DNA from 3 places in the Mesorhizobium onobrychidis genome. Region 1 is predicted to be linked to each of the others. Evidence: riboswitches for the same ligand, from Rfam matches in the RefSeq annotation. Region 1 holds a riboswitch; each other region holds the start of a gene.
What was found. Region 1 has a riboswitch for cobalamin ahead of IHQ72_RS01500 (aromatic ring-hydroxylating oxygenase subunit alpha). Riboswitches for the same ligand answer to the same signal wherever they lie in the genome.
Positions count from the first base shown of each region.

Region 1 (7,530 bases):
CTTCGCCCATCGTGCCGGGCAGCATGTCGATGTCAGGCTGACGGCGCCGGACGGCTATCAGGCGCGCCGCTCCTACTCCATCGCCTCGGCACCGGAAGCCGGCGAGACGATCGAACTGGCGATCGAAAGGCTCGATGATGGCGAGGTCTCGCCGTTCTTCCACGATATCGCGGCGGTTGGCGACGAGGTCGAATTGCGCGGACCGCTCGGTGGCCACTTCATCTGGTCCGACAGCGATGGCGGACCGCTTCTGCTGGTCGGCGGCGGGTCGGGCGTGGTGCCGCTGATGGCGATGATCCGCCATCGCGCCGCGCGCGAATCGGCGGTGACAGCGGCACTGGTGTTTTCCGCACGGATCTGGGACGAGGTGATCTTTCGCGACGAGCTGATCGACTTCCACGATCGCCGGGACGGGTTCGATCTGGTGCTGACGCTGACCCGCGAGCCGGCCCAGCGCCCGACCGACTATTCGCGGCGCGTCGATGCCGCGGTAATAGAGCAATCGATGGTGCGACTGCCCGCGCCGCCAAGGTTCGCCTTTGTCTGCGGCTCGAATGCTTTCGTATCGGCCGCCGCCCAGGCGCTGATCGATGCCGGCGTTCCGGCAGGCCTCATCCGCACCGAGCGCTACGGGGTTTAATGCATGTCGCGCAAAAGTGTGCAGCGGTTTTGCGATAACGACATGCATAAAAACAACAGCGCGTCGCATAAGGCCGGCCAAACGCGATGCGCTTTAGCCGCCCCGCCGGTCAGGCCTCGATTTCCAGCGCCGCCAGCGGCTTCGAACAGCAGGCTAGGATAAACCCGTCGTCGATCTCGTGATCGAGGATGCCGCCATTGTGGCTCATCTCGACTGTGCCCGAGACCTTTTTCACCTTGCAGGTTCCGCACAGGCCGAACTCGCAGGCCGCCGGGATGCGCACGCCCGAAGCGCGTGCCGTCTGCAGCACGGTCTGGCCGGCAACGCAGTCGGCATCGACATCCGAAAGCGAAAAGCGGATCGGCGTTGCGGCCTCAGTAGGTATCTCGACCCCACCCTTTGCCGGCCCACCCTCTGCCGGCGAACCGAACGGGGCCGGTATTTCCTCCACCCCTGGGGTCGCAAAGCTTTCCTGATGATAGTTGGCCATGTCGAAGCCGGCCGCCTCCAGCATCTGCCGCACGGCGCGCATGAACGGGTCGGGGCCGCAGCAGAAAATTTCGCGCTCACGAAAATCGGGCGCCAGCAGCGGCAGTCGTATCGCGTCGATCCGGCCCATATGGCCGAACCAGCCCTCGCGGCTTGACCGCTCCTCGATCATGAAGCCGAGCGTCAGGCCCGGCATGCGGCTGCCGAGCAGCTCGAGCTCCTTGCGGAAGATGATCTCCTCGGGCTTTCGCGCGCAGTTGACGAAGCCGACATCTGTCCATGGCGCGCAGTCATTCAGCCAGCGCAGCATCGACATCATCGGCGTCACGCCGGAGCCGGCCGAAATGAACAGATACTTGGCCGCGGGATGGCTGTGCAGCGAAAAGTCGCCCGCCGGCCCATAGGCCTTCACGTGAACGCCGGGTATCAGATTGTCGAACATCCAGCGCGTGCCGATGCTGCCGGCCTGCGCTTTCACCGTCACCGCGATCGAGAACGGCCGCGACGGCGAGGACGACAGCGTATAGGTCCGCATCAGCGGGCCCTCGGTGGTCGGCAGTTCCAACGTCACGAACTGCCCCGGTCTGTAACGGAACCAGGTCTGGTTGTCGGAGCGGAAGGTGAAGGTCTTCACGTCAGGCGCCTCGTCGCTGACGCCGATCACTTCCAGCACTTGGAGCCTGTCGTTCCAGGGCGCCATCTCGTCGAGATGGCGGTAGAGCCCGAGGTACGTCATCGCATTCATCCCCTTGACCTCGCTCAGGCGACGCTGCGCAACGCCGGCCGGCCGTCCTCGGCAAGGCGCGGCCCGATGAAGGAGGCGTACCATTCGACGAACTGGATGACGCCGCCTTCATGCAATTCCGAATAGGGACCGGGCTCATAGGCCGGCGACAGGATGCCGAAGGCGTTTTCCTCGACGATGCGGCGGTCCTGGTCGTTGGTCTCGGTCCAGACATGGGTGAGATCGGCGAGATCGTAATCGACGCCTTCGACTGCGTCCTTGTGGACAAGCCATTTGGTTGTGACGGCCGTTTCCGTGGCACTGATCGGCAGCACGCGGAAGGTGACCGCATGATCGCCGAGGATATGGTTCCAGGTCGTCGGATAGTGGTAGAGCAGCAGCGAGCCGATACGCTCGGTGGAAACGCTGTCGGAAAGGTTCTTCCTCACCGCACGTCTCCCCGTCATCGTGTAGCTGACGGCGTCGCGCAGCAGCGGCGCACGAGTGGCGCGATACTGCCCGGCCGGATCGATGCGGAACTTGCTCGGCAAACCCGCCGCCTCGCATTTCCCCCAGTGCGCCAGCATCTCCGGATCGCTGTCGGCGCCCTGCACCCCGGTCACGGTCGGCGCTTCCGGGAATGTCTTGCACAGTTCGGGATGGTTGCCGGCGCAATGGTAGCACTCGCGGTTGTTCTCCCAGACGAGCTTCCAGTTGCCCTTCTCGACGATGGTCGATTCAAAGGCGACCTTTGCCTCGCGCAGCCGGTGCGGCAGGAGGTAAGGCTCGATCATGGCGCGCATCGGCGCGAAATCGGCGGGCTCCTTGGCCAGGCAGATGAAGATGTAGCCACTGATGCTTTCGCAAGCCACCGGCTTCAGGCTGAACTGGCTCTTGTCGAAGCCGTCCGCCATCTGCCTTGCGAACAAGAGCCGGCCGTCCAACTCGTAGGTCCACTGATGATAGGGGCAGACGAGCTTCGCCGCCGTACCCTTGTCGGCGTTGCAGACGCGGCTGCCGCGATGCCGGCAGGAATTGTGGAAGGCATTGATCTTGCCTTGCTGGTCGCGAACCAGCACGACCGGATAGTCGCCGATCTGGGCGGTGATGAAACTGCCCGGCTTCGGCAATTCGCAATCGTGGCCGATGAACAGCCAGTCGCGATACCAGATCAGCTCCATGTCGAGCTTGAAGAAATCGGGATCGGTGTAGAAGGGCTGCTCGAGCGAATAGCCTTGCCTGCGGCCGTGCAAGAGCCTCAGCATGTCGTTGCGCGCATCCATGTCCTGTCCTCGCTTTCAAGGACTGAACTGGTGGTGATGGAGGGAGGATCGGCCGCAAGCCGGCGACAGGGCCGGGCATGCACTATCCACCTCTTGACCGCCCACCGCGATCAGTCGAGTCTAGAAATCTCGGGCTGGTTTCCGGGCTCTGGAGTGTCCTTGCGGACGGTCGCGACACCTTCCCAGGCTTGTGGCCCAGTGGTCTCCCGTTGCGACTTGAACTCCACCACCGTTGCGGGGGCAGCGCCGGGTTCTGACCGGCTTCCCAATTCTCCGCTTCGTCGTCACCAAGCGGCACCTGAGATGGCGTGATCTAATCATGATGGCCGGCTGACTGTCGGCATGAAAGCGACATCGTATCCATGCGGCGCGACACCGCTGGCGAAACCTGTGGGCTGGGATTTGAGGAAGATGAAATTTGCGCCTGCTGCGAGCGCTGCCGGTCCTGAAAGCATGCCGGATTTGACCATTGCAGCGCCCCGAAATGGTTAACGATTCGACAACAACTCAGCACAGGCTTTTTAAGCCGCTTCTAAAATCGAACCGAACGGTTCGTTTCTGTTGACAATGCGTGCATGATGCTGTGAACGCAGGTCCGCCAATCCGTCTAATGGTCGATTAGCCTCGTTGACATAAACCTTTGAAAACAAAACAGAAAATGAATGAGATAGAAGCCTCTGGTACAATTTCAAGGTGTAGATTCTTGGTCCACACGGAACAACTTCGTGATTGGAATCCGCCGGATGGCCTTCCCACATCGGGGCTGTCCGAACGACGCGAATTCCTCCCAAGACACGCCGCTAGACGGACGGAAAATTAAGATACTGGAGTACCAAAAATGAAAAAGATTGCTCTTACTGCCGTCGCCGTTCTGGCCATCACCGGTAGCGCCTTTGCCGCTGGCAGCGACCATTATGGGTCCAACGGCGCCAACCAGCCCGCAGCCGCGGTCGACAGCTCGTACACGGCTTCCATTCAGAAGCCGGCTCACGCTGAAAAGCCCGTTGTCCAGGGTGCCGACCGCAACCTTTTCGGCAACAATTAACAGCTGGTCCAAACATCAAAAGCGGCGGCCAGTCCGCCGCTCGGGATCTGAAAAATTCAGGAGTACTAGAAATGAAGAAGATCATTCTTGCCACCGCCGCCATCCTGGCCGTCTCCGGCAGCGCTTTTGCCGGCAGCGACAACTTTGGATCGAACGGCGCCAACCAGCCGGCCGCTGCGGTCGACAACAGCTCGTACACGGCTTCGATTCAGAATTCGGCTTCGGCGCAGAATCCGGTTCCGGCTGACGAGAAGCCCGTCAACGGCAGCGACCGTAACCTCTTCGGCAACAACTAATGTCGATCCCAACAGCAGCGGTGGCATTGTCTTTCACAAAGACCGCGGCCGCCGCGCTGATGGGATACGAAAATCCAGGATTACTGAAATGAAGAAGATCGTTCTTACCGCCGCGGCACTTTTGATTGGTGCCGGCAGCGCCTATGCCCGCAACGACAACGTTGGCGGAACCGACATCAACAAGCAGGCGACCGTCAACGTCGACAACACGCAGACGTCTTCGGTAAGCAATACCGGCTCGCCGGTCTACAAGCTGCTCAATTCGTCGGGCGACGTACAGAAGTCCGCCCCGCAGGGCAGTGACCGGAACCTGTTCGGCCGCTAACAGCGACCTGAATGCACAAGAGCAGCGGGCTTTGCCCGCCGCTCTTGTTTTTGCCTTCGCCAAACTGCCTGTTTCCAGCAGTTAGGCTGCCGCCCTCAGGCTGCCTTTGCTTCCGCCTTGTGGAGTGTGAAGGAATGTCCGTCGGCATCGAAAATATGCAGGTCGCCGGCATCGGCATTCAACCGCAGCGCAGCACCCCGCTTGACCTCGACATTGCCGGGCAGCTTGGTCACCAGCGGCAGGTCGGCGCGGCCGATGTCGACATAGACGAGCTGGACCTCGCCGAGCTGCTCGACATAGTCCACTGTCCCCTCGAAAAGATAATCCGCGCCGGTGGCGATCATCAGATCCTCCGGCCGCACGCCGAAGCTCACCGAAGCGCCCTTCGCCGACGCCGGCGTGGCGATCGGCACCGTCGCCTTGCGCCCGCCGACATGGCTGACGATCGTCGGGCTGCCTGATTTGTCGATCGTCGCCGGCAGGATGTTCATGGCCGGCGAGCCGATGAACTGGGCGACGAACAGATTGCCGGGTTTCTTGTAGAGCTCCATCGGCGTGCCGACCTGCTCGATATGACCCTCCTTGAGCACGACGATGCGGTCGGCCAGCGTCATCGCCTCGACCTGGTCGTGGGTGACATAGATCATCGTTGTAGCAGGCATCGACTCCTTGAGCTTGGCGATCTCGATGCGGGTCGCGACGCGCAGTGCCGCGTCGAGGTTCGACAGCGGCTCGTCGAACAGGAAGACCTTCGGGTTACGCACGATGGCGCGGCCGATGGCGACGCGCTGGCGCTGGCCGCCCGACATCGCCTTGGGCAGGCGGTCGAGATATTTGGTCAGCTGCAGGATTTCCGCCGCCTGGCGCACCCGCTTGTCGATCTCGGCCTTGCTCTCCTTGCCGATCTTCATCGAGAACGCCATGTTGTCGTAGACGGTCATGTGCGGATAGAGCGCATAGGACTGGAAGACCATGGCGATGCCGCGCTTCGACGGTGGCACGTCGTTCACCACCTCGCCGTCGATCTTGAGTTCGCCGGAGGTGATTTCCTCAAGCCCGGCGATCGACCGCAGCAAGGTCGACTTGCCACAGCCCGAAGGGCCGACGAAGACGATGAACTCGCCCGACTTTATGTCGAGGTCGATGCCGTGGAGAATGTTGAGATTGCCGTATGATTTCTTCACTTGCCTTAGCGTGACATCGGCCATGATTCCCTCCAGTGAATTGCAAACTCAGTCGATACGCCCGAACCAGGCGCCGTAGCCGCCGAGGTGGATAGAGCCGGCGTCAGTCTGTCCCGGAAACCCGTGCCCCGGCAAGGGCTGCAGCGAGCGTCCGCCGAGATCGATTTCGGCCGGTCGGCTGCCGAGATTGAAGGCGCAGACGATCTGCTCGTTGCCCTCGCGGCGCGTGAAGGCGACCGTATCGCCCTGGCTTTCGATGAAGTCGATTTCGCCCTTGGCCAGCGCCGGATGTAAACGGCGGAAGGCAAGAAAGCGCCGGTAATGTTCGAGCAGCGAGCTGTTGTCGCCCTGCTGCACATCGACCGCTTGTGAAAGGTGCTTGGCGGGCACGGGCAGCCATGGCTTTGCCTTGGAGAAGCCGCCATTGCTGTCGGCGCCATTCCAGACCATCGGCGTGCGGCAGCCGTCGCGGCCCTTGAATTCCGGCCAGAAGCGGATGCCGTAGGGGTCCCGCAGATCCTCGAATTGCAATTCCGCTTCGCCAAGACCAAGTTCCTCGCCCTGATAGATGCAGACCGAGCCGCGCAGCGACATCAGCAGCGCCGAGATCACCTTGAGATAAGCGGTCCGGTCGGCCTCGCCGGCCGCCCAGCGCGAGGCAGTGCGCATCACGTCATGGTTGGAGAAGGCCCAGCACGACCAGCCGTCGCTGGCGACCTTGCCAAAGGCCTCCAGCACAGAACGCACCTTTGCCGCACTGATCTTTTCGGGCGCCAGGAAGTCGAACGAATAGCACATGTGCACGCGCTTGCCGCCGGCGGTATAGGCCGCCACCACTTCCAGCCCGCGCTGCGAATCGCCGACTTCGCCGACCGCGGCCGTCGCCGGATATTCGTCGAGCAGGGCGCGGAAGCGTTCGAGGAAACCGAGGTTTTCGGGGCGGCTCTTGTCGTAGAGATGGTCCTGGTAGTTGTACGGGTTGACGGAAGGAGCAGTCTGGTCGTTGCGCTGTTCGGGCGGCAGCGGCGGATTGTCCTCCAGGCCCTGGCTGTGGAAGTAGAAGTTGATGGTGTCGAGGCGGAAGCCGTCGACGCCGCGCTCCAGCCAGAAGCGGGTGACGTCGAGCAGCGCGTCCTGGACCGCGCGGCTGTGGAAGTTGAGATCGGGCTGCTCGGCCAGGAAATTATGCAGGTAATATTGCTGGCGGCTGGTATCCCACTGCCAGGCCGAGCCGCCGAAGATCGACAGCCAGTTGTTGGGTGGTGTGCCGTCGGGCTTGGCGTCGGCCCAGACATACCAGTCCGCTCTCGGGTTGGTGCGGCTCGATCGGCTTTCCTTGAACCACGGATGGATGTCGGCGGTATGCGACAGCACCTCGTCGATCATCACCTTGAGCCCGAGCCTGTGCGCCTCAGCGGTCAGGGCATCGAAATCGGCCAGTGTGCCGAACATCGGATCGACGTCACAATAGTCGGATACGTCATAGCCGAAATCCTTCATCGGCGACTTGAAGAACGGCGAGATCCAGATGGCATCGACGCCGA
Region 1 is NZ_CP062229.1:324,176-331,705, reverse strand. It holds gene IHQ72_RS01510 (FAD-binding oxidoreductase) at 1-640, shown strand, start outside; gene IHQ72_RS01505 (FAD-binding oxidoreductase) at 750-1,865, opposite strand; gene IHQ72_RS01500 (aromatic ring-hydroxylating oxygenase subunit alpha) at 1,889-3,136, opposite strand; cobalamin riboswitch at 3,252-3,453, opposite strand; gene IHQ72_RS01495 (DUF680 domain-containing protein) at 3,975-4,181, shown strand; gene IHQ72_RS01490 (DUF680 domain-containing protein) at 4,253-4,477, shown strand; gene IHQ72_RS01485 (DUF680 domain-containing protein) at 4,566-4,802, shown strand; gene IHQ72_RS01480 (ABC transporter ATP-binding protein) at 4,898-6,010, opposite strand; gene bglA (beta-galactosidase BglA) at 6,035-7,530, opposite strand, start outside.

Region 2 (7,530 bases), 3.3 Mb from region 1:
GCGCGGCATTGATGCACTGCTGATCATCGTGCTGGTGCCGGCCACCATCGCTTTCGCGGTTGAAACTGTGCTTTCGGGCATTCCAGCCGGACTGGTCCTCACGGCAATTCTGGCGACATCGCTGCTGTCGCAGAAGAGCCTGGCCGAGCATGTCGAGCAGGTGGCCGACGGGCTCGACAATGGCGGACTCAAAATCGGCCGTGCTGCCGTCTCACGGATCGTCGGCCGCGATCCGGAAAAGCTCGACAGAGCCGGCGTCTGCCGCGCGGCGATCGAAAGCCTGGCCGAGAATTTTTCCGACGGCGTCGTCGCGCCTGTCTTCTGGATCGGCGTCGGCGGGCTGGCCGGCGGCGTCGCCTACAAGGCCGCCAACACCGCCGATTCGATGATCGGCCACCGCACGCCGCGCCACGAGGCCTTCGGCCGGGCGGCGGCGCGCTTCGACGATCTGATCAACCTGCCGGCGTCGCGACTGACCGCACTGCTCATCGTGCTGGCCGCCTTCCTCGTCAAAGGCGCCGATGCCGGTAACGCCTGGCGCACAGTGCTGCGCGACGCGAAGAAACACCGCTCGCCCAACGCCGGCTGGCCTGAGGCCGCGATGGCCGGCGCGCTCGGCCTGGCGCTAGCCGGGCCGCGCTCCTATGACGGCGTCATGGTCGACGATGCGTTCATGGGCGAAGGCGGCCACCGCGATGCCGAGAGCGCCGATATCCGACAGGCGCTGAAACTCTACCGGGTTGCCGATTTTCTGCTGATCGCGCTGTTCGGCTTGCTGTCGGTGATCGTCATCGCTGCGTGACGTCCAGTCCAGACCTGCAACGCGGCCGGTCGACATCGGCTGAAACAAAAAACCCGCCTCGGAGGCGGGTCGCTGGGGCAAATCAGCAGCATATTCATTTCAATAGCATAACTGCCGGCACAAAGCAAGAACAAAATTGGAAGCCTTCAGCCTTGGAGGTTGGTAAGCCGAGACGGAGAGGGGGAACCGCGCTCTACGACAAGCCCCCTCTCCGGCCGCTTGGCGGCCACCTCTCCCCCGCTCCGCGGTGGGCGAGGAACCCACGTCTTGAGGCTTCGAGGGACAGCACCCCTTCTGCCCTGCCGGGCATCTCCCTGCAAGGAGGAGATCGGCCGCTTCGCCGATGACGCCTCCTTCGGAATGTTCAGAACTCTATGCCTAGCTGTGCCTTCACGCCGGCGGAAAAGTGATGCTTGGTCACGCCCATCTCGGTGACAAGATCGGCGGCATCGACCAGCGCCGGCTTGGCGTTGCGGCCGGTGACGACAACATGCAGGTTTTCGCGGCGCCCTTTCAGCGCCGCCACCACTTTGTCGAGATCAAGATAATCGTAGCGCAGTGCGATGTTCAGCTCGTCGAGCACCAGAAGGCTGATCGAAGGATCGGCCATCAATTCGAGCACCTTGACCCAGGCAGCTTCGGCGGCAGCGATGTCGCGCTTCAGATCCTGCGTTTCCCAGGTGAAGCCCTCGCCCATTGTGTGCCAGACGACCCGGTCGCCGAAGGCGGCAAAAGCATCCTTCTCGCCGGTGTGCCATTTGCCCTTAATGAACTGGACGACGCCGACGCGCCTGCCGTAGCCGAGCATCCTCAGCGCCAGCCCGAAGGCGGCAGTGGTTTTGCCCTTGCCGGGCCCGGTGTTGACGATCAGCAGCCCCTTCTCGACCGTCTTTGCCGCGACCTCTGCGTCCTGCACCGCCTTGCGCTTGGCCATCTTGGCGCGGTGGCGTTCCTCGTCCCGGTCGTCGATATCGGTCATCTCATTTCACCTTGAGCGGCAGTCCCGCCACCATCAGCAGCACTGTGCCGGCGACGGCCGCGACCTGCTGGTGGAGCCGGCCGGCGGCATCGCGAAACCGGCGAGCCAGCGCATTGTCGGGCACGATGCCCTGGCCAACCTCGTTGGAAACCACGAACCACGGCCCTCGCGGCCGCGACAGCACATCCGCCAGCCATCGGCATTCGGCCTCAATGTCATGTTCGGCCAGCATATGGTTGGTCAGCCACAGCGTCAGGCAGTCGATCAGGACGGGCCGGCCGTCAGGCAGCGCCTCGATCGCGCCGACGAGATCGAGCGGCGCGTCGATGGTCGTCCAGCCCTCGTCGCGCCGCGACCGATGCAGCGCGATGCGTTCGCGCATCTCGTCATCATAGGCTTGCGCCGTGGCGATATAGGCCCACGGCGCCGGACAGGCCGTCACCAATCTTTCGGCATACGCGCTCTTGCCGGAGCGCGCACCGCCGATGACCAGGGTCAGCCTCCCGCCGGGAGCAACGGGATCAGGCAAAGCTGTCGCGCAGGCCGGTCGCGGTGCCGGTCAAGCGGCCGCGCACCGCGCCGACGACGGCGCCGAGCACCAGCCAGAACACCAGATTGGTCAGCGTCACCGCCACCACGAACTGGTGGTGCAGGCCTTCCGGGATCGGCGATTCGAAACTGTCGGGCTGCGGCGCGCCGACGATATGCGGCGCCACGATCAACGCCACGGCAAGCAGCGCCAGCGGCAGCGATTTGCGAAATGCGAGCAGCCCGAGACCGGCCGCGGTCGCCACCACCGTCGCCGTCCACCATATCTGGCGCTGGGTGAGATCGGCCGCCGGCATAGCCGGGAGTTCGGGCGGCAGGCCGAGGTTCGGAGCCAGCGTGAACACCGCAAAGCCGGCAAGGCCCCAGTACAGGCCCTGACGCCAATTGCCGATGCCGCCGGCGAACTCCGAAGCGGCGACCAGGATCAGCGCAAAGCCGATGCCGGTGACGACGTTGGCAACGACATTGAAGGCGAATCGTTCAAAACCGTCGGCCGGCGCCCAGCCTTCGTCTTCCGCAGCCGGAGCGGCAGCTTCGGCCGGTTCGGCGCTGCTCATTGCATTGGCGTCCGTGGCGTTCGCGGCGGGCGCCGCGGTATGGTCATGCGTGTGACCACCGCCGGCCTGTTCGTAGACTTCCGCCTTGAGGATGAGCGGCACGGTGGCAAAGGCCTGCATGCAGGCGAGAACGACGCCAGCCACAAGCCCTGCGATCGCCGCGATGAACACGACGTTGCGAAACAGTGTCATGATGTCAGCCCCTCGTCAGTGGCAGGGAAACGCCATCGAATGGCGATAGTCGTGGGCGGCATTGTGGACCGCATCGATATGCGAGAAGCCGACAAAGCCCATGACGAAAATGCCGAGAAATGCAGCAAGCGCCAGCTGCACGAAGCGCGACTGCGAGGAGACGGAAGCGCCGAGCGAGACGGAAGCGGTATTCATGTCTTGTCCTTTCGCCCTCCACCCGAGGGCATAGAAGTCAGTTCTCCTGTCGCCGGCAGGTCTCCTGGCTCGCGGATCAGCGCCCTTCCCCACCTTCCCGAAGAAACTCTTCAGTGGCACATGGAGAGGACTACCGCACACAGTTGCGGGGGCAGCCACGGCATTGGGCAAAAAATTCGCCCTCACCGCATTCCCTCTTGGTTCCAAAACGGAACCGACGACGGCTGCGACTATAGGCAGAATCGCTGCGCCCGGCAAACCAAATTCCGCCAGCTACCAGCGCGAAAGCGCCACTTGGCTTCAGCCTTCCAATGAGACGATCTGATTGCTTCAACGCTTCAACGCTTCAACGCTTCAACGCTTCAACGCTTCAACGCTCCAAGGTCACGGCCGTGGAGTGCTGCGATCCAGAGGTTCAACGGGGCTAAAAGCGAACCTTGGGGCGGTACCGGCGATAGCCCGCCTTCTTTTGTCCGGGGCAACCATGATAGTCGTCTTGCAGTGCTGAATCAGATTGCGAGATCATGAGCATTCCTACGCCGGCCGTTCAGGACCGATCCAAGCGCATCATCTCCATCGACGTCGCACGCGGCTTCGCCTTGCTAGCCATGGCGAGCTACCATTTCACCTGGGATCTCGAATTCTTCGGCTACACCGATCCCGGCCTGACCGCCTTCGGCTGGTGGAAATTCTACGCGCGCTGCATCGCTTCGACCTTCCTGTTCCTGGTCGGCGTCAGCCTGTTCCTTGCCCATGGCAAACAGATCCGCTGGAGCGGCTTCTGGAAACGCTTCGCCATGGTCGCCGGGGCGGCGCTCGCCATATCGGCCGCCACAAGGCTTGCCACGCCCGACAGTTTCATCTTCTTCGGCATCCTGCACGAGATCGCGCTCGCCAGCCTGCTCGGCCTCACGTTCCTGCGGCTGCCGGCGCTGCTGACGCTGGTTGTCGCGGCTTTCGTCATCACCGCACCGCTCTACCTCAGGTCCGAGATCTTCGATCATCCGGCCCTGTGGTGGGTCGGCCTGTCGGCAACCAATCCGCGCTCCAACGATTATGTCCCGCTGTTTCCATGGTTCGGCGCCGTGCTTACGGGCATCGCGACGGCAAAACTCGCCTCCGCTTCCGGCCTGCTGGCGCGGTTGGCGGGCCTGACGCCCGGCCGCTGGACAAATCCGCTGGTCTTTATCGGCCGGCACAGCCTCGCCTTCTATCTGATCCACCAGCCGGTGCTGATCGGATCGATCTGGCTTTTTTCGCAAGTCATGCCGGCACCGGTCGAGACCAGGCAGGTCACCTTCCTGAAAGAATGCCAGACTTCGTGCGAGCAATCGCGCGACACGGAGTTCTGCTCCAGCTATTGTGTGTGCATGCTCGATACACTCGAGGGCGAGGCCACGCTTGATCGGCTCTACCGCAACGACCAGGCTGCGGAATGGAAGGCACATCTCGACGAGCTCGCCGGCGCCTGCACTGCCAAAGCCGACAGCACTTTGATGGAGGGAGGAGCACAATGACCGACCATCAACAGAAATCTGGGCAACAGAAACCGGGGCAGCCGAAACCGGGGGTTATACCCTGGCCGCCGCTGATCTATGTCGCGGCCATCGCCGTCAGCGTCGCGCTTGGCTTGCTCTATCCGCTGCCATGGATCGGCGGCCTTTTGGGCGACATCCTGTTCGCCGCCGGCTGGGTGGCATTGTTCGGCGTCGTCACACTCTGGTTCACGGCGATCCGCACCATGATCCAGGCAAAGACGACGCTCCACCCAAACGCCGTACCAGATCACCTGGTCACATCTGGCCCCTTCGCCGTCAGCCGCAACCCGATATATCTGGCCAACACGCTGCTGCTGATCGGCGTCGCCCTTATCTCCGGGATCGTATGGTTCCTGCCGCTGGCGATCATCGCCGCCTTCGCAACGCAGAAGATGGCTATCGAGGGCGAGGAAAAAGTTCTGGCAGCGAAATTCGGCAAGAAATACCGGGATTACGCGAAAAAGGTGCGGCGCTGGATTTGAGGCGTGCGGCGAGGTCTTTTTTAAGAATTCGCTCTGGCAGAAAACCACGCTAGCTGGCCGCCAGAGTAGAATTATCAAAAAGGCCGCTCAGGTGTTGACGCCGAGTTCCACCAATCGCTCGACGCAGGATTCCTCGGCCTGGTCGAGTTCGGCCAAGGTCTCTTCGAGATCGCGGCGCTTCTGGCGCAGATCCTCGCGCTTTTCCTCGATGCGCTTGATCATCAGGTTGAGTTGACCGACCTCCCCGGGCGGCTCCTTGTACATCTGGATGATTTCGCGGATTTCGTTGATCGAAAAGCCGAGCCTTTTGCCGCGCATGATCTGGCGGATGAGATGCCGGTCCGACGGGCGAAACAGCCGCGTGCGGCCGCGCCGAACCGGCTGCACCAGTCCTTCGTCCTCGTAGAAGCGCAGCGTCCGCGTCGAAACATCGAATTCGCGGGTCAGTTCGGTGATCGAATAATATTCCCGCATCATCACTCCAAATGCCCGGCCGCGCTGCGAGTTCAACCATGCGGCCTCGCTATCGTCCAGACGCGTGTCAGAATCGGCCGACAGGCAGTTCGAAAATCTCGCATGGCATTTACGTAAAAGTCAATTGAGAGGGTATCGCTCAGCGCACGCCGAACCACCATGTGGCGAGGCCGAGAAAGGCAAAGAAGCCGACGACGTCGGTGACCGTCGTGACGAAAACCGCAGAAGCCACGGCCGGGTCGATCTTCAACCGGTCGAGCAGCAGCGGGATCAGGATGCCGGCCAGTGCGGCCACGAACATGTTGATGATCATCGCCGCTGCGATGATGCCGCCCAGGTTGGGATCGCGGAACCAGGCAGCCGCGACGATGCCGATCAGGATGGCGAAGATGATGCCGTTGATGGAGCCCACCCCCATCTCGCGACGGATGATGCGGCCGGCATTGTAGATGTCGAGGTCCCTCGTCGCCAGCGCCCGCACCGTGACTGTCATGGTCTGCGAGCCGGCATTGCCGCCCATGCCCGCCACGATCGGCATCAGCACGGCCAGCGCCACGATGTGCTCGATCGTGCGGTCGAACAGGCCGATCACCGACGCCGCCAGGAAAGCCGTCAACAGATTGACGAGCAGCCACGGAACCCGCGAGCGCGAGGTCGAAAGGATGCTGTCGGACAGTTCTTCGTCGCCGACACCACCCATGCGCAGCAGATCCTCCTCGGCCTCCTGCTGGATGACGTCGACCACGTCGTCGATGGTCAGCACGCCGACCAGCCGCTCGTTCTCGTCGACGACGGCGGCGGAGAGAAGGTCGTATTGTTCGAATTCGCGCGCCGCCTCTTCCTGGTCCATCGTGGCCGGAATGGCGTGCCTGGTCTCATGCATGACCTCTTCGACCTTGACCGAACGCTTGGTGCGCAGGATCTGGTCGAGGTCGATGGCGCCGAGCAGCTTGAAGCTTGGATCGATGACGAAAATCTGGCTGAAGCGGTCGGGAAGGTTCTGGTCCTCGCGCATGTAGTCGATGGTCTGGCCGATCGTCCAGAACGGCGGCACCGCGACGAACTCCGTCTGCATGCGGCGGCCGGCCGTCTCTTCGGGATAGTCGAGCGAGCGGCGCAGCCTGATCCGCTCGGTGAAGGGCAGTTGCGACAGGATCTCGTCCTGGTCTTCCTTTTCGAGATCCTCGAGAATGTAGACCGCGTCGTCGGAATCGAGGTCCTGCACCCCCTGGGCAATCTGTGCGTTGGGCAGGCTGTCGACGATGTCGCGGCGGATCGCCTCGTCGACCTCGGTCAGCGCGGAAAAATCGAAGTCGACGCCCAACAGTTCGACCAGCGCGCGGCGCTGTTCGGGATGAAGCGCCTCGAGCAGATCGCCGAGTTCCGATTGGTGCAGGTCGTCGACTTCACGCTTCAGCGTCAGCGTGTCGCGGTCGGCGATCGCGGCGCCGATCTGGGCAAGGAACGACGACAGAATGGCGCCGTCCTCGCCGTAAATGTCGGCATGGCTGCCCTCAGCGGCCCTGGCGCCGGTCGTCTGTTCGTCCTGGCCTTCCACCTGCGCCTCCCGCCATCAGAATTCCGGAAAAGGTGCCTGTCACGTCTAGAACATTGGACCCAGAAGTGGAAACCGGTTTTGGGAAAAATCCGATGCTCAAACACAAAGATAGAGCGGCGGCACGATTCGACCTGAGAGTCAGCCTCTCTATGGCGCAACGCGCGGGAATATCAAACGAAATGCACCCTTCCCCGCCGCGGAGCG
Region 2 is NZ_CP062229.1:3,579,253-3,586,782, reverse strand. It holds gene cbiB (adenosylcobinamide-phosphate synthase CbiB) at 1-802, shown strand, start outside; gene cobO (cob(I)yrinic acid a,c-diamide adenosyltransferase) at 1,167-1,781, opposite strand; gene cobU (bifunctional adenosylcobinamide kinase/adenosylcobinamide-phosphate guanylyltransferase) at 1,783-2,280, opposite strand; gene IHQ72_RS17805 (CbtA family protein) at 2,303-3,079, opposite strand; gene IHQ72_RS17800 (CbtB domain-containing protein) at 3,095-3,274, opposite strand; cobalamin riboswitch at 3,312-3,508, opposite strand; gene IHQ72_RS17795 (acetyltransferase domain-containing protein) at 3,799-4,791, shown strand; gene IHQ72_RS17790 (methyltransferase family protein) at 4,788-5,294, shown strand; gene IHQ72_RS17785 (MerR family transcriptional regulator) at 5,382-5,768, opposite strand; gene mgtE (magnesium transporter) at 5,908-7,326, opposite strand.
Region 2: it holds a riboswitch for cobalamin, as region 1 does, so the genes downstream of both, IHQ72_RS17800 (CbtB domain-containing protein) here and IHQ72_RS01500 (aromatic ring-hydroxylating oxygenase subunit alpha) in region 1, are expected to answer to the same signal.

Region 3 (7,530 bases), 3.2 Mb from region 1:
TTGAAGGAAATGGCGCCGGCGAGAATGCGGCCGTCGAGTTCGGGCAGGACGACATGCATGGCCAGGTCGGCGGGCGCCAGGCCGCGCTGATTGTTTTGCCAGACATCGCGGCGTGTCGTCGCCACAATGACCTGGAATACCGGCACGCCGGCGCGGTCGAACAGGGTTTCGACGCCGGGCTCGGCACCGGAGGCGAAAGCAGTCGCGGTGATGATGGCGGCAGGGTTTAGCGCGGCAAGTGCGGTCTCGACAAAGGCCAGCAATGTCGGGTCTTTGAGGCTCGAGACGAAGATCGGCATGGGGGCCATACCGCGCTGCCGCAGGGCTTCAAAAAGGGCGTCGATCGGCGCCACGTCGGCGGCGAGCAGCATCGAGCGGTAGAAGAGAATGGGGATGACGGGGGCGGATTCTACGGCTGGGGGGCGCGAAGGAATGCCGACATTTGATAAGTCCGGTCTTTCTATGACACCACGTGCGGGTTCGTAAAATCCCGCCTTCGGCACGACAACCGGCTCCACGACGGCCGTGTCCTGTCCCGCCAGCCGCGCCAGCCTCTGCACCAATGCCGTCATATTCTCCGGGCCGCCCTCGCGGAAATAGTCGAGCAGGCCGTCCAACTCTTCCCGCGGCAGCGTCGAGCATTCGATCAGCCGCAGGTCCTCGTCGCGGCATTCGCCAGGCAGCAGCGCCAGCTTTATGCCGCGTGCGTGGGCGGTCGAGGCGAGCTGGTCGCAGCCATAGCGCCACCAATCATAGCCACCGAGAATGCGAACCAAAATAACCCTGGCGTGCCGGGCGACACTGTCGATCCACAGGTCGACTGACATCGGATGGCGCAGGTCGCGCAAGGCCGCCAGCCGCATCGACGGCAGGCGATCTGCATCTGCTTTCCACGCCGCCGCCAGCCCGGCCAGATCGCTGTCAGTGAAGGACAGCGCCACGACATCCGCAGGCGTCTGCCTGAGATCAACAGGCTCGGCGAGATCGTCGAGCGAGGCGGACGTGGTGGTGAGGATGTGCATCGCGGCTCGTGCCTGGGGTCAGCCGGCGAGGATACGCTCGATTGCCGGGCGGTTCAGCCCTTTCAGGCCGATGACGACGAGGCGCGAGCGGCGATCGTCCTCAGTGGTCCAGGCGCGGTCGTAATAGTGATTGACGCGCGGACCGACAGCCTGCAGCAACAGCCGCATCGGCTTGCCTCCGACGTCGACGAAACCCTTGACGCGCAGCACGTTTTCTTCCTCGGCCGCCGTGGCGACGCGCAACGCCAGCTCATCGGGATTGGCGATCGACGGAATGTCGATGACGAACGAGTCGAAGTCGTCATGCTCGTGATCGAGTTCGTCGTCGTGATGAGTCTTGCGGTTCTCGATGTCGTCCTCGACGGCAAGGCCAAGGCCGAGCAGCACAGACGGATCGACCTTACCCTGCGAGGTCGGTACGATCTTCACCGCGCGCGCGGTGTGCTCGCCGATGATGGCATTGGCACGGGCTGAGCCGGCGGCGTCCATCAGGTCGCTCTTCGACAATATAATCAGGTCGGCGCAGGCGAGCTGGTCCTCGAACACCTCCTCGACCGGATCGTCATGGTCGAGTGTCTCGTCCTGCGCGCGCTGCGCCTGCAGGGCGTCCATGTCGTTGGCGACGCGGCCATCGGCCAGCGCCGGTCCGTCGACCACGGCGATGACGCCGTCGACCGTCACACGGCTCTTCACCGTCGGCCACTGGAAGGCCTGGACCAGCGGCTTGGGCAAAGCGAGGCCGGAGGTTTCGATCAGGATGTGGTCGACCCTCGGCGACAGCGACAGGATCTGGTCGAGCGCCGGGACAAAATCGTCGGCGACGGTGCAGCAGATGCAGCCATTGGCCAGCTCGACGATGTTTTCCTCAGGGCAAGTGTCGATGCCGCATCCCCTGAGGATCTCACCATCGATGCCGATGTCGCCGAACTCGTTGACGATGATGGCCAGCCGCTTGCCGCCGGCGTTTTCGAGCAGATGGCGGATCAGCGTCGTCTTGCCGGCGCCGAGGAAGCCGGTGACGACGGTGCAGGGCACGCGGGAGAGCGAGGCGGTCATATCTGATCCTTCAAAAGGTCGAGGGGAGGGATGCGGGCGACAAGGCCGCGCTTCAGGCAATCGGGGCGGCCGCGCCATGGAATGAGGCCGTCCGTCGAGGTGGCGAAGAGTTTTGCGCCAGCGACGAGATCGGCGCCGCTGGTCGCGGTCAGGTCGCCAAAGACATAGCTCCAGCAGCCGTCGCGCAGGATCGCGGCGCTCAGCCGGCGCTTGCAATTGCCGAGGCATTCGACGGTGCGGATATGGATATTTTCGCCGGATGCGGCGCGGCCCGTGTCTTCTGCGAGCAATTCGCCGGCGCGGGGATGGGCATCGGAGCCGGTCTCGTCACGACAGGAGGCGCAGACAATCACGGTGACGCCGGCCAAGGCTTCCCTATCGCCGGACAATACGCCCGCTGTCTCAGCCGGAAAACTGCTGTCGCGTTCCAAATCAGGCTCCTTGCCCGGAAAACCCGCCAGGCGATCGGATTCTATTGTCCTAGACGGCAGGTCTCCTGGCTCGCGGGTCATCGCCTTGGTGCCGCCTTCCCGGGATTTTCCCAGTGGTTATCGGCCTTGGCTCGTCGCTTACAGTTGCGGGGACAGCCGCGGATTTGAAATCGGGATTTCGCACCGCATTCCCTCTTGGCTCCTCCCTTTGCCGAGAGGAGACCGTCTGAACCGGATTTAGTCTTGTGCAGGCAGTCGTGTCAACGCACGTCTACGACGCGGCAATGTTGGCGAGAGCCGAACCCAGATCACCGGCCGGCGTCACTTCGATGCGTTCCAGGCCGAGCCAATCCTGCATCAGCTTCAACTCTTCGAAGAGTTCGGCGGCGGTTTGCGGCGGGGCGCCGGGCTCGGCATAGGCGGCATGGACGCGCAGCACGCCGGCGGGGCGGTCGGCCTTGAGGTCGACGCGCGCCACGATCCCTTCGCCGAGCAGGAACGGCAGCACATAATAGCCGTACTGGCGTTTTTCGGCCGGGGTGTAGATCTCGATGCGATAGCGGAAGTCGAACAGTCTTTCCGTGCGCGCTCGCTCGAAGACGACCGGATCGAACGGCGCAAGCAAGGCGCGCGCCTCGATCTTGCGCGGAAAACGGGCGTCCTTATGAAGATAGGCGGGCTTGTCCCAGCCTTCGACGCCAACCGGCAAAAGGTCGCCTGCCTCGACCAGTTCCTCAATGCGGCCCTTGATGTCGGCGGGAGAGAGGCGGAAATAGTCGCGCAGGTCGCCCGCCGTCGCAACGCCGTGGGCGCGGGCGGAGATGCGCAGCAATTCGCGATGCGCATTTTCAGGGGAGGGCACTGGCAGGCCGAGTATTGCCGGCGGCAGTACGCGTTCCGGCAGATCATAAAGCCGCTCGAAGCCACGACGCGACGCGGTGGTGATACGGCCGGCCCAGAACAGCCATTCGAAAGCGTGCTTGGCGTCGCTCCAGCCCCACCAGCCGCCCGAGCCTTTCTGGCCTTCGAGGGCGGACGCGGCGATTGGGCCGCGCGACACTACCTCGCGGTAAATGTCTTCGATGTAAGTGGTGCGTTCGCGCCCCCATTTGGCCAGCCCGTTATACATTTCCTCGCCACGTTCGGCCCGCTCCATGCGCCAGCGCATCAGCGGATAGGTTTCAACCGGCAGAAAGGAGGCTTCGTGCGCCCAATATTCGAAGACCGTGCGCTTGCGCGTCACGGCGGCGTTGTCGAGCAGGGCAAGCGGGTAGGGGCCAAGCCGTGAATAAAGCGGCATATAGTGGGCACGCACCACCGCACTGACGGAATCGATCTGCAGCAGGCCGGTCCGGCCAAGCACACGGGCCAGATGGCGGCGATCGGGCGTGCTGCTGGGGCGAGGATCGGCAAACCCCTGTGCGGCAAGCGCGGTGCGCCGGGCCATGGCGAGCGAGATTTTTTCCTTCATGCAGACGGCACTCTGTTGGCCTTCGACCAAGGTTGGGGCGAATGATTCCGCGTCATGCTAGCAGGGTTTTGGCGGCATCTATGTCAGGAGAGAAAACTGGAGTAAAAAGTGAAGGAAATCAAACAGGAGCGGATCGGACCAGTTTATCCCGATATGCCGCCCAGCACCGTGTTTTGAGCAAGGTTTGACTTGCTTCGCCGAAAGCGCTGCGCTAACCCTCGCCGCGTTGCAGCATAGAGCCCCCTAAAACGGTTCAGTGGTTAAACTGTCACGCTTCCGCAAGTGGGTTCGGTGCTGTAATCAGAGTGGATTGGCCGCCAACGGAAAGCCGCAGCATGAACGCATTGTTGAGTTCGTACCTGCCCATCGTCCTGTTCATCGGCGTGGCGCTGGTCGTCGGCCTGGCGCTACTTGCCGCACCCTTCCTGGTGGCCTACCGCAACCCAGATCCGGAAAAGCTTTCCGCCTATGAGTGCGGCTTCAACTCGTTCGACGACGCCCGCATGAAGTTCGATATCCGCTTCTACCTGGTGTCGATCCTGTTCATCATCTTCGATCTGGAGGTGGCCTTCCTGTTTCCGTGGGCAGTGTCTTTCAGCCAGATCGGCATGCTCGGCTTCTGGTCGATGATGGTGTTTTTGGCGGTGCTGACCATCGGATTTGCCTATGAATGGAAGAAAGGAGCGCTGGAATGGGATTGAGCGACAATTCCGGCACGCTCGTCGCGCCGAAGCCAAAAGCCATTCTCGACCCCAGCACCGGAAAGCCGGTGGGGGCGAATGATCCTTTCTTCCTCGAGATCAACAACGAGCTTGCCGACAAGGGTTTTCTCGTCACCTCAACCGAGGCGCTGATCACCTGGGCCCGCAGCGGCTCGCTGATGTTCATGACTTTCGGTCTCGCCTGCTGCGCGGTCGAAATGATCCACACCTCGATGCCGCGCTATGACTCGGAGAGGTTCGGTGTTGCTCCTCGCGCGTCTCCGCGCCAGTCCGACATCATGATCGTCGCCGGTACGCTGACCAACAAGATGGCGCCGGCGCTGCGCAAGGTCTACGACCAGATGCCGGAGCCGCGCTACGTCATCTCGATGGGCTCCTGCGCCAATGGCGGCGGCTACTATCACTATTCCTATTCGGTGGTGCGCGGCTGCGATCGCGTCGTGCCCGTCGACATCTATGTGCCCGGCTGTCCGCCGAGTGCGGAAGCGCTGCTCTACGGCATCCTTCTGTTGCAAAAGAAGATCCGCCGCACCGGCACGATCGAGCGGTGAGCGGGATGATGAGCCTGAATGAACTCTCGACCTATCTCGGCGAGAAGCTGAGCGGCCGGATCGGCGAGGCGGTGTTTGCCTATAGCGAACTCACCATCTCGGTCGAGCCGCACGATCTGATCGAGGTGGTGACCTTCCTGCGCGACGATAAAAATTGCCAGTTCATCTCGATCATCGACGTGTGCGGCGCCGATTACCCGTCGCGGGCCAAGCGCTTCGATGTCGTCTATCATCTGCTGTCGCCGAAGCAGAATATTCGCATCCGCATCAAGGTCCAGGCCGACGAGGAAACGGTGGTGCCGTCGATCACCGGCGTTTATCTCGGCGCCGACTGGTTCGAACGCGAAACCTACGATCTCTATGGAGTGCTGTTTTCGGGCCATCCCGACCTGCGGCGGATTCTGACTGATTATGGCTTCGAGGGTCATCCGCTGCGCAAGGATTTCCCGCTGACCGGTTTCGTCGAGGTGCGCTACGACGACGAGGCCAAGCGGGTCATCTACGAGCCGGTGGAGCTCAAGCAGGAATTCCGCAATTTCGATTTTCTCAGCCCTTGGGAGGGGACGGATTACGTCCTTCCAGGCGACGAAAAAGCCAAGACGAATTGAGACGCCAAAATGGCTGAAACTTCCGTCCGCAACTTCAATATCAACTTTGGGCCTCAGCACCCTGCTGCCCATGGTGTTTTGCGGTTGGTTCTAGAACTCGATGGCGAAGTCGTCGATCGCGTCGATCCGCATATCGGGCTGTTGCATCGCGGCACCGAAAAGCTGATCGAAGCCAAAACCTATCTGCAAGCCGTGCCCTATCTCGACCGGCTCGACTATTGCGCGCCGATGAACCAGGAGCATGCCTTTGCGCTGGCCGCAGAGCGGCTGCTCGGCATCGAGGTGCCGAAGCGGGGCCAGCTGATCCGCGTGCTCTATTGCGAGATCGGCCGCATCATGTCGCACATCCTCAATGTGACGACGCAGGCGATGGATGTCGGAGCGCTGACGCCGCCTCTCTGGGGTTTTGTCGAGCGCGAAAAACTGATGGTGTTCTACGAGCGGGCCAGCGGATCGCGCATGCATGCGGCCTATTTCCGGCCCGGCGGCGTCCATCAGGACCTGCCGCAGCAGCTGGTCGAGGATATCGGCAACTGGATCGACCCGTTCCTGAAATCGCTCGACGACCTCGACGCACTGCTGACCGGCAACCGCATCTTCAAGCAGCGCAATGTTGACATCGGTACCGTCTCCCTGGCCGACGCCTGGGCCTGGGGCTTTTCGGGCGTCATGGTGCGCGGCTCCGGCGTCGCCTGGGACCTCCGCAAATCGCAGCCTTATGAATGCTATGCCGAGATGGATTTCGACATTCCGATCGGCAAGAACGGCGACTGCTTCGACCGTTACCTCGTGCGCATGGAAGAGATGCGCCAGTCGGCGAAAATCATGCGCCAGTGCGTCGACCTGCTGCTTGGCAAGGAAGGCAGCGGGCCGGTGTCAAACCTCGACGGCAAGGTGGTGCCGCCGAAGCGCGCGGCGATGAAGCGCTCGATGGAAGCGCTGATCCATCACTTCAAGCTCTACACCGAAGGCTACCGCGTGCCGGCGGGCGAGGTCTATGCGGCGGTCGAAGCGCCGAAGGGCGAGTTCGGCGTCTATCTCGTCTCGGACGGGACCAACAAGCCCTACCGCTGCAAGCTGCGCGCGCCGGGCTTCGCGCATCTACAAGCCATGGACTTTTTGTGCCGTGGCCACATGCTGGCCGACGTCACCGCCGTTCTCGGCTCCCTCGATATTGTGTTTGGTGAGGTCGATCGGTGATTCGCCTTCTGAGCCCAACGTTAATCTTCATTGCTGTCGCAATGCACCCTGCATATGCATTCGAGTGCGGGGCGTCTATCGTTGCTTCCGACCTTGTGAAGCAGCACTTCAAGCTGAGCTACGTCACGCTTGGCATGCAAGAAAGTGCGACAGCTGAATCTGCCGATGTCGATGCTTTCTATTTTAAGAGAGATACGTGCGAGTGTAGCGTCGCAGCGCCGGATGGCGCGAGTTTCTCTAAGGCGGAAGTATCAGCAGCCGCTTCCGGCAAAGCAGGGCTCGTGCGGCTAGTCGCTCGATTGACTGGCAAGTCCGGCGTTTGCCCGCCTGTCATGACAAATTCGCCGACTTTCCACTGTTTCGACGGTACGGCGAAACTTTGTAAGGAGGCTGCAGCAAGATGACGAACCTATACGTGTTTGGTGAGGTCGATCGCTAGATGTCAGTCCGCCGTCTCGCAGAAGCCAGC
Region 3 is NZ_CP062229.1:3,541,005-3,548,534, forward strand. It holds gene cobN (cobaltochelatase subunit CobN) at 1-1,022, opposite strand, end outside; gene cobW (cobalamin biosynthesis protein CobW) at 1,041-2,078, opposite strand; gene IHQ72_RS17615 (DUF1636 family protein) at 2,075-2,509, opposite strand; cobalamin riboswitch at 2,548-2,751, opposite strand; gene IHQ72_RS17620 (winged helix-turn-helix domain-containing protein) at 2,781-3,980, opposite strand; gene IHQ72_RS17625 (NADH-quinone oxidoreductase subunit A) at 4,316-4,681, shown strand; gene IHQ72_RS17630 (NuoB/complex I 20 kDa subunit family protein) at 4,672-5,253, shown strand; gene IHQ72_RS17635 (NADH-quinone oxidoreductase subunit C) at 5,259-5,861, shown strand; gene IHQ72_RS17640 (NADH-quinone oxidoreductase subunit D) at 5,871-7,061, shown strand; gene IHQ72_RS17645 (NADH-quinone oxidoreductase subunit E) at 7,501-7,530, shown strand, end outside.
Region 3: it holds a riboswitch for cobalamin, as region 1 does, so the genes downstream of both, IHQ72_RS17615 (DUF1636 family protein) here and IHQ72_RS01500 (aromatic ring-hydroxylating oxygenase subunit alpha) in region 1, are expected to answer to the same signal.